4 regions of the Bacillus tuaregi genome follow, and region 2 is predicted to be linked to each of the others. Evidence: predicted binding sites of a transcription regulator. Region 2 holds the regulator's gene; each other region holds the start of a gene.
The links. The regulator CtsR, encoded in region 2, represses protease genes until heat stress. The targets are predictions, from matches to a motif close to ATGGTCAATAAAGGTCAAACA.
Positions count from the first base shown of each region.

Region 1: the regulator CtsR is predicted to act here: its motif matches at 1,240-1,260, upstream of clpP (ATP-dependent Clp endopeptidase proteolytic subunit ClpP).
Region 3: the regulator CtsR is predicted to act here: its motif matches at 2,537-2,557, upstream of BQ5321_RS16450 (ATP-dependent Clp protease ATP-binding subunit).
Region 4: the regulator CtsR is predicted to act here: its motif matches at 2,038-2,058, upstream of clpB (ATP-dependent chaperone ClpB).

Region 1 covers NZ_LT629731.1:752,326-755,867, reverse strand. Annotated here, with positions in the region: gene rpoN (RNA polymerase factor sigma-54) at 1-810, opposite strand, end outside; tRNA gene BQ5321_RS05805 (tRNA-Arg) at 999-1,070, shown strand; gene clpP (ATP-dependent Clp endopeptidase proteolytic subunit ClpP) at 1,348-1,953, shown strand; gene BQ5321_RS05795 (HPr family phosphocarrier protein) at 2,049-2,306, opposite strand; gene whiA (DNA-binding protein WhiA) at 2,486-3,427, opposite strand; gene BQ5321_RS05785 (gluconeogenesis factor YvcK family protein) at 3,462-3,542, opposite strand, start outside.
Region 2 covers NZ_LT629731.1:4,363,624-4,367,165, forward strand. Annotated here, with positions in the region: gene clpC (ATP-dependent protease ATP-binding subunit ClpC) at 1-734, opposite strand, end outside; gene BQ5321_RS23490 (protein-arginine kinase McsB) at 748-1,818, opposite strand; gene BQ5321_RS23495 (protein-arginine kinase activator protein McsA) at 1,820-2,368, opposite strand; gene BQ5321_RS23500 (CtsR family transcriptional regulator) at 2,398-2,862, opposite strand; rRNA gene rrf (5S ribosomal RNA) at 3,149-3,264, opposite strand.
Region 3 covers NZ_LT629731.1:2,939,135-2,942,676, forward strand. Annotated here, with positions in the region: gene BQ5321_RS16435 (CPBP family intramembrane glutamic endopeptidase) at 1-482, shown strand, start outside; gene BQ5321_RS16440 (hypothetical protein) at 582-1,295, shown strand; gene BQ5321_RS16445 (YkvI family membrane protein) at 1,330-2,379, opposite strand; gene BQ5321_RS16450 (ATP-dependent Clp protease ATP-binding subunit) at 2,616-3,542, shown strand, end outside.
Region 4 covers NZ_LT629731.1:1,065,814-1,069,355, reverse strand. Annotated here, with positions in the region: gene clpB (ATP-dependent chaperone ClpB) at 1-1,982, opposite strand, end outside; gene BQ5321_RS07430 (YjzC family protein) at 2,149-2,328, opposite strand; gene argF (ornithine carbamoyltransferase) at 2,452-3,417, opposite strand; gene BQ5321_RS07420 (carbamoyl phosphate synthase large subunit) at 3,414-3,542, opposite strand, start outside.

The sequences.
Region 1 (3,542 bases), 3.6 Mb from region 2:
TTGATAATAGCCTTCATTAAACTGAATTTTCGGCAGGGACTCATCGAGCATTTGAACAGAAAATGCTTCACCATCCCATTTTATCATCAAATCAGGAATAATGTAGGCCGATGGCTCTGAGGAATAATCCGAGCCTGGTCTCGGGTTTAAGGCCTGCACCTCATCAAAAACCTCCTGAATCTGCTTCATTTCTATCTCTAACTGCTTCACAATCAAACGCCACTTTTTTTCAGCAAATAATAGAAAATAGTCGGAAAGGATTCGATAGGCTAATTTATCCTCATCACGGTTATATTTAAGCTGTAAAAGCAGACATTCCTGCAGGTTTCTCGCGCCAACCCCAGGAGGCTCCAGCGCCTGAATGGTTTCTAACGCCTTTTCTGCTACTGGCTGTGGTACAGCTAAAATATCGGCTACTTCATCTAGAGCGATATGTAAGTAACCGTTTTCATCTAGGCTGTTAATTAAAAAAAGAATCGTCTTTTTTAGACTTTCATTGTAGGATCGTAAATCTAATTGGGCTAATAAATAGTCCGCTAAGGTGGTTTCATTTTTTGCCATTTGCTCGAGCCAATTGTGTTTATCCTCACGTAAGGACTTTTTTACCTTTTTAACAGAATCATATCGAGGGTCTACGGATTGAATGCTCCCAGGTTCGATTTGCAGAAGCGGGTTTTCGATTGCCTTATTTTCGAGAAATTCCATTAATTCCTGGGTGGAATACTGCAACAAGGCAATCGCCTGGGTTAATTCCTGAGTCATGGATAATTTCATCGTTTGCTGCTGCCATAATCCTGCCTTCATACTCATGAACATCACCTCTTGTTAATTTTACAATATGAACCTTTTTTCGTGAATGAAAATATGATTATTTAAAAATACTACTATAATTATTGTTTTATGCTAGAAATTGACAGAGAAATAATAAAAAAGAAACTTGCAAAGAAAAATGTCTTATCATATAATGAAAAGGCGTTGTTAAATGACGCTTTTATTTTGCCCTCGTGGTGCAACGGATAGCACGTAAGATTCCGGTTCTTAAAATGGGGGTTCGATTCCCTCCGAGGGCGTACTAAAAACAAAAACACCTATCCCTTTGGATAGGTGTTTTTTTGTGCACTTAAGCATGAAACTCGTTTAAGACCACTGATGCTTGGTTATGATGAAAGAGGAAACATACGGGTCAACATCACAACAAAAATATTGTCGAATAATTCTTTGATTCAGATTCAGGTCTATTATTTGACCTTGTTTGACCATCAGTGTATGATTAAATTACAAACAGCTATAGGATATACGCTTTCTATCGCTGCGGAACCTATAGTAATGAGAAGGAGGATATAAAAAATGAATTTAATCCCAACAGTTATTGAACAAACAAACCGCGGGGAACGAGCATATGATATTTATTCCCGACTGTTAAAAGACCGTATTATTATGCTAGGAAGCGGAATTGATGATAACGTAGCAAACTCGATTGTTGCACAATTACTTTTCCTTGAAGCAGAAAATCCTGAGAAGGATATATCCATTTATATTAACAGCCCTGGTGGAAGCATCACAGCTGGAATGGCGATCTATGATACTATGCAGTTCATTAAACCGGATGTACAAACCATTTGTATTGGTATGGCTGCCTCAATGGGTGCCTTCCTACTAACTGCTGGTGCACCTGGAAAGCGCTATGCTCTTCCAAATGCAGAAGTCATGATTCACCAGCCACTTGGCGGTGCACAGGGTCAGGCAACTGAAATTGAAATTGCTGCTAAGCGTATCCTTTTCCTACGCGAAAAATTAAATACGATTCTTTCAGAGCGCACAGGTCAGCCGCTTGAAGTCATTTCTCGCGATACTGATCGTGACAACTTCATGACAGCAGAAAGAGCAAAGGAATATGGCCTAATTGACCATATTATTTCACGCAGCAATGCTGTTGAAAAGAATGATAAATAATTAAAGTGCTGAGCGCTTTAATGACTAAAAAAACTCGCATGCATTGAAAAATGCTGCGAGTTTTTCTTTTTATATGATTCAATTGAATAACAGCATTAATCTTCCTGCTCAATATACTTTGACAGTTCTTCAATCGCTTCGTTCTCATCACTTCCCTCTGCACTCAATAGCACCGTGCTTCCTGAACCAAGAGCAAGGCTCATAAGCCCCATAATACTTTTTGCATTTACCTTTTTACCGTCTTTTTCTAAATAAACATTTGATAAAAATCGATTAGCTTCTTGTACAAACAAAGCAGCAGGACGAGCTTGCAAACCTGTTTTCAATTTCACTTCAACCTGTTTTTCTACCATCTCACATAATCCTCCTAATAAAGTATCATTATATCTCTTTATCATTAATGGGTTTTGACCCTAATTGTAACCAGCTGTCACGATACAAAGCTATACGATTTCCGATTTTCCTTCATTGCTGTGGACCTTGCTCTCGTAACTATACTATTTTATTATACACTTCTTTTGTTTAGAGTATTTTAAATCGTTTGACCTTTTCGTAATTTTTCTGCGATTTCATCAATTTTTCGAAGCCGGTGATTGATGCCCGATTTGCTAATGGTGCCGCCGGAAACCATTTCACCTAGTTCCTTTAGGGTCACATCCTGATAATGAACACGAAGCTCGGCGATTTCGCGCAATTTTTCCGGCAAAATCTCGAGACCGACAGATTCTTGAATATATTTAATATTCTCCACCTGACGAATGGCCGCTCCAATCGTTTTATTTAAATTAGCGGTTTCACAGTTCACTAACCGATTGACTGAATTTCGCATATCCCGAACAATCCGAACATCCTCAAACCGAAGGAGGGCATTGTTGGCCCCAATAATAATGAGAAAATCAGTTATTTTCTCTGCTTCCTTTAGGTACGTGATAAAGCCCTTCTTACGCTCCAGTGTCTTGCTATTTAAATCAAAAGAGTTCATGAGTTCACATAGTGAATCGTTGTGCTCTTTGTAGAGTGAAGCGATTTCAAGATGATAGGAGGAAGTCTCCGGGTTATTGACAGAGCCTCCTGCTAAAAACGCTCCACGTAAATAGGAACGCTTACAGCACTTTTTCTTAATTAGCTCTGGTGAAATATCAGTTTGAAATTCAAAGCCTTCCCCAACTATTTTTAAGTCCTCTAAAATACTGCGCGTATTTTCTACCATTCTAACAATATACACGTTATTTTTCTTTAAGCGCATTTTTTTTCGAACTAATAGCTCCACGCTAACGGTATAGTATTTCTTTATTAGCGTGTAAATTCTTCTAGCAATCGCTGCATTCTCGGTTTGAATATCCACTGCTAGCTTTCGATTTGTAAAAGAGAGGGAGCCATTCATTTGAATGAGGGCTGATAGTTCGGCCTTTCCACAACAATCCTTTACCTCTAAATTTGTCAGTTCCTTTTTTGTCTCTGAAGCGAAAGACATTGCTGCACCTCCCATTGACAAGCTCTATCTATTATTACGCATTATGACGCTTGTTGGTTTCATCTATTAAGAACGAATATAAAATTTTTGCTACTTCATTTGTATCATGGCGAAT
Region 2 (3,542 bases):
CCCATATCAAGAGTCATAACTCGCTTGTTACGCAGGATTTCAGGCACTTCATTATTAACGATTTGCTGGGCAAGCCCTTCCGCAATAGCGGTTTTACCGACTCCCGGTTCACCGATTAAAACAGGGTTATTTTTTGTTCTTCTGCTTAACACTTCAATTACACGTTGAATTTCTTTGCTTCTACCAATCACTGGGTCCAAGCTTCCTTCACGGGCAATAACGGTAAGGTCGCGCGCTAAGCTGTCTAGAGTAGGTGTATTAGCACTGGCTGCAGAACCACCCTGGTGTGAGCCGGATTCGTTGCTTCCAAGTAGTTGTAGGACCTGCTGACGAGCTTTATTTAAGCTTACGCCTAAATTGTTCAGCACTCGCGCTGCAACGCCTTCACCTTCACGAATAAGTCCTAAGAGGATATGCTCTGTTCCAACATAGGAATGACCCAGCTTTCGTGCTTCATCCATGGATAGCTCTGTTACTTTTTTTGCACGTGGTGTGTAATGAATGGACCCGGCTGCATCCTGGCCTCTGCCAATCAAATCCTCAACTTCCTTCTGGATTTTCTCTGAGCTTAATCCTAATGCATACAAGGCCTTTGCTGCTATTCCCTCGCCCTCACGGACAAGCCCTAATAAAATATGCTCTGTTCCAATATTATTATGACCTAATCGAATCGCTTCTTCCTGGGCTAAAGCCAGCACCTTTTGCGCTCTTTCTGTAAATCGTCCAAACATCATGTCCACTTCCTCCCTACTCTTGTTTTTCTAAATTTAGTCTTTCTCTTATGAGAGTAGCCCGACGAATATCCCGTTCATTAGGTCTTAATGGACCACCGGCATATTGCTGTAAAAATCCAGGCTGGGTTAATATCATCAATTCATTTAAAATATTCTGGGAAATATTTTTAATATAACCCATATCAATACCAAGTCTTACATCTGATAAGCATCTGGCTGCTTCCTTCGTTTCAATAATCCTGCTATTTGCTAACACTCCAAAGGAACGGTAGACCCTATCTTCTAATTGTATATTTGAAGTCTTTGATAATGCTTCACGGGCTGAACGCTCCTGTGAAACTATCTGACTGACAACACTCTTTAAGTCTTCTACGATATCCTCTTCAGATTTACCTAATGTAATCTGATTGGAAACCTGAAAGATGTTACCTAATGCTTCGCTGCCCTCACCATAAATTCCTCTAACAACTAATCCTAATTGGTTAATAGCCGGAATAATCCGGTTCATTTGCTGTGTGAGAACAAGGCCTGGAAGGTGCATCATAACAGATGCGCGAAGTCCGGTTCCGACGTTCGTAGGACAGCTTGTTAAATATCCAACTGTCTCATCAAATGCGTAAGTTACAGAATCCTCAATCCAGTCATCGATTTCATTCGCCATTGCTAATGCCTCTTGCAGCTGTAGTCCCGGAAATAAGCATTGAATTCTGATATGATCTTCTTCATTAATCATAACACTAATTTCTTCATTTTCCGAAAGTAAGCATGCTCCATGATTTGAGTCTTCAGCAAGATTTGGACTGATTAAATGTTTTTCTACTAATACTCTCTTTTGGAGAGGCTGCAGTTCCTCCATAATGAGTAAATCCATCTCTCCTGCCTTTGTAAATGGGAGACTCTGCATTCTATTTTTTATTATTTGAATGACTTCTAGCGCTTCCTCATTTGAATAAAGCAGTGGAAAGCGATATTGGTCAATATTTCGCGCTAACCGTACTCTTGAGCTTAGGACAATATCGGAGTCAGGGCCTTCAGCGCTCATCCAAGAGCATACGGCTTGATTCAAAAAACGCTCCAGCGACAAGTTATTCCCCTCCCCTAGCAGTTTCATCTAATTTTCGATCCAATGAGCGGATTTCATCTCGAATAATGGCGGCCTTTTCAAATTCTTCGTTTGCAATTAAATCCTGCAGCTGTAGCTTTAACTCACCAATATTTTTCATAATATGCATGGTACCGCCAATTCTTTTAGGAATTTTACCATTGTGAGAAGAGTTTCCACTATGAAGCCTTTTATAAATTGGCTTTAATTGATTTTTAAACGTAGTGTAACAATTTGAACAGCCGAATCGACCAGTTTTTACGAATTGGGGAAATGTCATTTTACAATGCTCACACTGTAAAATCTCCTGTTTTTCAAACGGATTATCTTGTGCCTTTTTGATTTTTGGCTCTATATTAAACAAACCCGCCAATATATTATTAATCGAGAACCCCGATGGATTTGCAAGCATAAACATTTCGCCTTTTTCGGAAGCACACTTTTCGCAAAGGTGAAATTCCTCTTTTTGACCATTCACTATTTTTGTAAAATGAAGTGTTGCCGGTCGCTGATTACATTCCTGACATACCATGGTATCCACCTCTTTACGATCCTAATCATTTATTTATATTTTAATGTCTGAAGCATTGCTTTCAACATTCTTGCTCGAAGTTCGTCACGGTGAGGGAGATCAATATATAAAACAGATCGATCAATTACACTAAGCATTATTCTAGCTTCCCTGTCCGTAATAATCCCTTCATCAACAATTCGAAATATAACATCTTCCGCACTGCTTTGAGTTACTCGGGCATGAATAAGGTTCATCAATTGATCAATTAAATCCGCGTGATCATATGATTGAACCTTCATAATTCGAATATAACCTCCGCCACCGCGCTTACTTTCAACAACATAGCCTTTTTCGATTGTAAATCGTGTATTTATTACATAATTAATTTGTGAAGGAACGCATTGGAATTTATCGGCTATTTCATTGCGCTTGATCTCTACTAAATCTTTCTCACTCATCTCTAAGACTTGTTTTAAGTAGTTTTCAATAATATCCGAGATGTTTCTCACCAAGCTTCCTCCTTTCTGACTTTGACTATATTTGACTTTTATTATACATGATTTGCGCTGCTTCTGGCAAATAATCAGACTTTAGTAATTTTCCCATATTTACTTCTTCTCAAACCCGATGTGAGGTGAATTTATTATGATTGAGGCAGTTCGTTATATGTATATGTTAAATGATGATAAAAGAACCAAAAAAACCGCATACAATCGATTGCATGCAGTGTTTTATATGATTTTGACTTTTCATTTAGATAAAACACAAAAAAAAGAGTACCCATTCGGATACCCTCTTGCTTGGCGACGTCCTACTCTCACAGGGGCAAAGCCCCAACTACCATCGGCGCTGAGAAGCTTAACTTCCGTGTTCGGGATGGGAACGGGTGTGACCTTCTCGCTATCGTCACCAAACTATTTGGTTTGAGGACTTGTTCCCTCAAAACTAGATAATGCTGAAGAAAAAGGACGAGTAATCAACATTGTTGAATCGAGCTGCGGCGCCTAGGAGCTCGAGGTCTTAAGCCATGCTGTCAAGAAGGTTAAAGAACAACCTTCTCGACAGCCCGACTTAAGCTTGTCGCTCCTGGCAAGGCGCCTCCGCATCTAAATTTGGTTAAGTCCTCGACCGATTAGTATTTGTCAGCTCCACGTGTCACCACGCTTCCACCCCAAACCTATCAACCTGATCA
Region 3 (3,542 bases), 1.4 Mb from region 2:
GCTATTCCATTTTGCATGAGAAATCAGATCAACAGGCATCCTTTTTCATGTACAGCATTTACGGCATCCTTTCTGGTATGCTTCTATTTGCCCTTTTTTGGATAGGCCATTTCTTGATTCAATTTTTTCAGTTACCATTCAAACAGGAAATTTCCAAACTTTATACAAGCTTTGCTCCAAAGGAGATCTGGCACTATATAGTCCTTTTACTTTTTATTGTTCCAGGGGAAGAACTATTTTGGCGAGGCTTTATCCAAAAAAGACTGTCTAAATTTTTAAATATTAGGTATAGCATTTTGGTTGCTGCTTTACTTTATGCTTCAGTCCAAATCTATTCAGGTTTTATTATCCATGCTATTGCTGCCCTTATTGCAGGATTATTTTGGGGAGCTCTGTATGCATGGAAAAAAAGTCTGTCATTAGTCATCGTTTCTCATTTAACCTTTGACGTTCTGCTTTTTATTCTTTTACCATTCCGTTAAAAGATAAATTAAGGTAACATGAGTCTGTAACACTGTATCCAGTGGAAAAGGTAAAATAGAATCCACTTAGGAACTACATACTTTGGGAGGTACATACATATGCAACGATTCATGAGATTTTTTATGATAATAGGAATACTTTCTCTATTATTAACTGCTTGTGGAACAAGCTCTGGTACAGAAAATACAAGTAAGTCAGCGAACCAGGCTGAAACAACAGAACAGACGAGTAAGGAATCTGATGCAAGTAGTAATCATGACATAGAAGAAGAGGCTGAAGACACAAAGGAGCCGTCTCAAAAAAATGGAACTGAAGAAAAGAAAGAAGGAGAGTCGAAGGTTCAGCGTCCAAATGAACAGCCACTATCCTATACTTTAAATGGAGAAGCAAAAGAGGAAACAGCACGTTTAACACAAAGTGATAATCAAGAATTCTCACTATACCTCCTTCCTGACTATCAATTAACTGGTGAGGAGCCTAATAAAGACTCCCTTTTTCTAAAAGAAAATGATTATGTATTTATGAGAATTGAAGTATTACCGCTTGATACAGATGTAAAGACGTTAAAAGAGAATACAACTGCACAGCTTAAAGCTGTCAGCGATGATATTAAAGTGATTGATCCCTCTATTGATGAATTTAAGAATGCAACAGCTCTTGAAGCATCAAAGGATGGAGAAATTGTGACTGCCCTCATAATTAATCAGAAGGAAGCAATTGTTAAGCTGACATTATTTACAACAGAGCAAGCAGACCACCGTGACGCTCTTCTGCAAATGGCCAAAACAATTAAAGCTAGTGCAAAAGAATAGCCACACCAAAAAATGAGGATGTTATAGAGCATCCTCATTTTTTGGTGTCCTCATGTTCAGGTTTCATCCATAATAAAATGATAAACAATAAGCTGACATAACCAAATAATGGATATAAATAAGATAGTAAACGGCTGTACTCTATGAGACTTAATAAATAGGCGACAATAAAAATCCCCGAGACAATGACCAGCTTAGGAAACGGTAAATAATGCATTAATTGTTTTTCTAATCCAAAAACATTCCCAATTACAGATGTAAATATTTCACCATATATGATTAGGACAAAAATCCAATGAAGCCCCGGAATTAGATTTTTCATAATAATGGCCATTGGAATTTCATAGGAAGAAAAATTCGGAAGCATAATCAATGTAAAGTGACTCGCAATAAGGATTGCGGTTAACGCTGCACCACCTAGGATTCCTCCCCATTTTATCGTTCGTTCATCCTTTACTTCATTAGCTACAGGGACTAGCACTGCTTGTGCCAGCGCTAGGTTTAAAGCTGTATATAAAAAGGGAGAAGCTACCGCTGACCAGCCATCCTTTACATATGGAATATATAATAATTGCTCCAAAAAGTTTGGCGTACGTAAAGAAAATACCATTAATATGAAACTAAATAAGATCATCAAAGGGACAACAAAGGTATTAACAGCAAACAAGCCTTTAATTCCTACTATCATGACTATAATGGATAAGCCAATCGTTATCACGACGCCAAGCCATTTGGGTAAACCAAGCTGTTCATCAAAAACCGCACCCGCACCTGAGAGCATCACGGCCGTTACCCCTAACAGCATAAGTAATAGTAATAAATTAATAACCTTTGCTAACGTTTTTCCAAACAAATATTCATTAAATTCTTCATAGGACACCGCGTTAATTCGAGCAGAAATGATCATTAACTTAGAACCTAAAAAGATGAGAATATAACCTGACATTAACATTCCGATAAAGCCTATAAAACCAAATCTAGAGAAAAACTCAACAATTTCTCTTCCTGTTGCAAAGCCGGCTCCTACCACTGTTCCTACATAAACAGCGGCAATCTGGACAGCGGCTCCCCAATTTGTTTTCAAATGTCTCCCTCCCTTCCTTCACTATATGATGAAACGGACAAACTATGACGAGCATTTTAAAAAACGCAAACAGAGGCGATAGTCTTGTTAGGATGAATCCTTCCCGCGTTATGACAAGCAAATAGACAAAAAACTACATTTTTGTGCAAACCTCTTGAAAGTCAAAAAAGGTCAGAGTATAATCAAATTACAAAAGGTCAAATATAGTCAAAGTCAAATTTGAAAGGAGAATGTTTATGCTTTGTCAAAATTGTCACGAGCGGATGGCTAATATCAATATGAGACTTGTCTGGAACGGGAAGGAAAAGCAATTGCATCTCTGTCAGACCTGCTATGAAGCGCAAAAACAAAAGTTAACGGCCTTCGGACCTATCAATGGATTTAACGGATTTAATGACATGCCAATAGAAGAACTATTCCAAAATCTAAAACAGAATTCAGTTCAAAATGATCAAGCCTTCCATGCTAATCACAGTCATCATCATTCAGGCGGCTTTCTTGACCAATTTGGTCGTCATTTAAATCAAATGGCGAAGGCCGGGTTAATTGACCCTGTAATTGGACGTGATGAAGAAATTGCCCGAGTGATTGAAATCTTAAATCGTCGCAATAAAAATAACCCAGTACTCATTGGCGAGCCAGGAGTAGGTAAAACAGCTATTGCTGAGGGTCTTGCCTTAAAGATTGAAGCTGGCATTGTTCCTGCTAAATTAAAGAACAAACAGGTCTATCTATTAGACGTGGCTTCATTAGTAGCTAATACTGGTATTCGTGGTCAATTTGAAGAAAGAATGAAGCAATTAATTAGCGAACTACAAAAACGGAAAAACATTATTTTATTTATTGATGAAATTCATTTACTTGTAGGAGCAGGTTCTGCAGAAGGCTCAATGGATGCTGGAAATATTTTAAAACCAGCTTTAGCACGTGGAGAGCTGCAGGTAGTTGGCGCAACCACCCTTAAAGAATATCGTCAAATTGAAAAAGATGCTGCGCTTGAACGCAGATTTCAGCCTGTTCAAGTTGCTGAACCAAGCTTAGAAGCAGCATTAAAAATTCTCACTGGCCTACAGTCTAAATATGAAGCTTTTCATCATGTAACCTATACAAAGGAAGCACTTCATGCTTGTGTTAACCTATCACATCGCTATATACAGGATCGG
Region 4 (3,542 bases), 3.3 Mb from region 2:
GGTCTCCTTCTGACAGCCTCGGTCAGCTGCCCACCTTCCTCATATCCTACATATCCTGGAGGTGCGCCAATCAATCTTGACACCGCGTGCTTTTCCATATATTCGGACATATCAATACGAATGATTTGCTCCTCACTGTCAAACAGACTTTGCGCTAACGCTTTTGCAAGCTCCGTTTTTCCTACTCCTGTCGGTCCAAGAAATATAAACGAGCCAATTGGACGCTTAGGGTCTTTAATGCCTGCTCTTGCTCTTAATACAGCATCTGATACCAGTTCAACCGCTTCGTTCTGACCAATGACCCTTTCATGTAGAATACTTTGAAGTCTTAGAAGCTTTTCACGCTCGCCTTCTACCAACTTTGTAACGGGAATACCCGTCCAGCGTGCTACGATTCCGGCGATTTCATCCTCTGTGACCTCTTCCCTTAATAATCGTTCTCCTTGCTTGTTATTTACTTCTGCTTCTATCTGCTTCAATTCTTTTTCAAGAGCAGGAATTCTTCCATGTCTAAGCTCAGCTGCTTTGTTCAAATCATATTCGTTTTCTGCTTTTTCTAATTCACGTCTTAATTTTTCTAATCGCTCACGCTTTTCCTGTACCTTTTGTATCCCTTCCTTTTCAAGCTGCCATTTGGCTCTCATGGCGTCGGCCTGTTCACGAAAATCAGCCAATTCCTTTTGTAAGGATAAGAGTCTTTCTTTACTTGCCTCATCACTTTCTTTAGCTAATGCCGCTTCTTCAATTTCCAGCTGCATGACCTTTCTCGTTACCTCATCCAATTCAGATGGCATGGAATCAATTTCCGTACGAATCATGGCACAGGCTTCATCAATTAAATCAATCGCTTTATCTGGCAAGAAGCGGTCGGATATATAGCGATCTGATAGGGTGGCTGCAGCTACTAAGGCTCGGTCATGAATATTCACTCCATGATGTACCTCAAATCTCTCCTTCAGTCCCCGTAAAATGGAAATGGTATCCTCAATATCTGGCTCTTCCACAAGCACCTGTTGGAAGCGGCGTTCCAATGCAGGATCCTTTTCAATATATTTTCGGTACTCATCCAATGTGGTTGCTCCGATGCAGTGCAGCTCACCTCTTGCTAGCATCGGTTTTAACATATTGCCGGCATCCATTGCCCCCTCTGATTTCCCTGCTCCTACAATGGTATGAAGTTCATCAATAAAAAGAAGAATTCTTCCCTCACTTTTTTTCACTTCATTTAATACTGCTTTTAATCTTTCTTCAAACTCTCCGCGAAATTTTGCTCCAGCAATTAATGCACTCATATCAAGTGAGAAAATCGTTTTGTCCTTTAAGCCTTCTGGAACATCCCTTCGAACAATCCGCTGAGCAAGACCTTCAACAATTGCCGTTTTACCAACTCCTGGTTCTCCGATTAGAACAGGATTATTTTTGGTTTTTCGTGAGAGAATTCTAATCACATGACGGATTTCACTATCCCTGCCAATGACGGGATCAACCTTCCCTTTCTTCACATCCTCGACTAAATCTCTTCCATACTTTTTCAAGGCCTCGTAAGTTCCCTCTGGATTTTGCGATGTCACTCTTTGATTCCCCCTTATGTTCTTAATTGTCATCAGCAAAGTTTTTAAGTCTATACCTTTATCTTTTAAATATTTTCCGATTTCAGATGGCAGCGCAACAGCCCCAATGATAATATGCTCTACCGAAAGAAAGTCATCATGAAATTGCTTCATATATTTTTCAGCTTCAACTAAAACTCGTTGCAGTTGGTTTGTGATATATAATTTCCCCTGTTCCACACCGCTTCCTGAAACACGAGGTCTTTTTAACAGAAATTTCTCTAGATCCTGCTTAATGTCTTCAACCACCAAATTTGACCCTTCTAGGATAGAATGGATTAGATTACCTTCATCCTCTAGCAATGCAAGGAATAAATGAACCTCATCCACTTCCTGATGCTCTTCTCTTAGTGCGAGTGATTGGGCGTTCATCATCGCTTTTTGCACCTTTTCAGTCATTTGATTGATGTCCATTCTTCTCTGCCTCCATTTGACCTTTTTTGACCTTTACTTTATTATACCCCTCTTTATGGCAAATTAAAAGTATGTCAATATCCCTAACCACAAAAAGACCATCCATTCGGATGGTCTTTTTTGATTATGGTTTTCGTGCGTAAGTCCAGACACGATTATGATTCGAATTTTCAGGAAAGGCGTCTCCTGCTTTAAGCCTCAATTTCTTTGGATTATTCACCGTACTACCTGTCTCACCAATTTCTATATAAATGCCGTTATTTGGTGCCTTTTGTCCTGGATGAAACTGTCGGCTTTGACCCATTACATTCCCTCCTTATCCTTGAATCCTTTTTATTATGGCTATTTTAAAAAAGAATCATGATGGAAAGATAAGGGCATCTTTATAAAGGTACGCGAAGTGCCTGGTACGAAAATCATATTTAGCCTATTTAAGCAACTCGACAAGCAAAGCTTTTTGGGCGTGGAGTCTGTTACCAGCTTCTTGGAAAATGGCGGATTGACTGCCATCGATGACACCTGCGGTTACCTCTTCACCACGGTGTGCAGGTAAACAATGTAGGAAAATATAATCTTGCTTCGCATGCTTCACAAGCTCTTCGTTTACTTGGTAGAATGGCGCGAAGGCTTTTAAGCGGATTTCATTTTCAGCCTCTTGACCCATGCTAGTCCATACATCCGTATAAATTACATCCGCGTCTTGCACTGCTTCAATAGGGTCCTCTGTCACAACGATTTTTGCTCCTGATTCCTTAGCAAATTGTGTTGCTAATTCTACTACTTTTTCATCCGGTTTATAACCTTCAGGGCATGCAATGGAGAAGTCCATCCCAACTTTAGCTGCCCCAATCATTAAGGAATGTGCCATATTATTTCCATCACCAATATAGGCCATTTTCAAGCCTTTCAGCTCGTCTTTAATTTCCATAATCGTTAATAAATCAGCAAGGACCTGACAAGGATGGAATAAATCAGTTAATCCATTAATTACTGGAATTGATGCATATTTTGCTAGCTCTTCTACTTTTTCATGCTCAAACGTACGAATCATAATACCATCCAAATATTGTGATAATACCTGAGCAGTATCAGAAATAGGCTCGCCTCTTCCGATTTGTAAATCGTTGCTGCTTAAAAATAAAGCATTTCCGCCTAATTGATACATTCCTGCTTCAAAAGAAACACGAGTCCTTGTAGATGATTTCTCAAAAATCATTCCAAGCGTTTTTCCCTTTAAAGGCGTGTAGCTTTCTCCTGCTAAGTGTAATTCTTTCATCTTTTTTGCTTTTTCTAATAGTCCAATAATTTCATCGGAAGAAAAATCAGCTAATGCTAAAAAGTCTTTACCTTTTAAATTTAAGTCCTTTTCTAAAACGGATAGATCTGATTTCATACTGCACTCACGTCCTCTTTTATCATATTGTGCCATTCCTCAATAGAATGAACAGTAAAATCCTTTATAGTTAAGCCTGATAAGAAAGCCTGTAGACTTTCCTTTTCAGTAAACGTAATGACTCG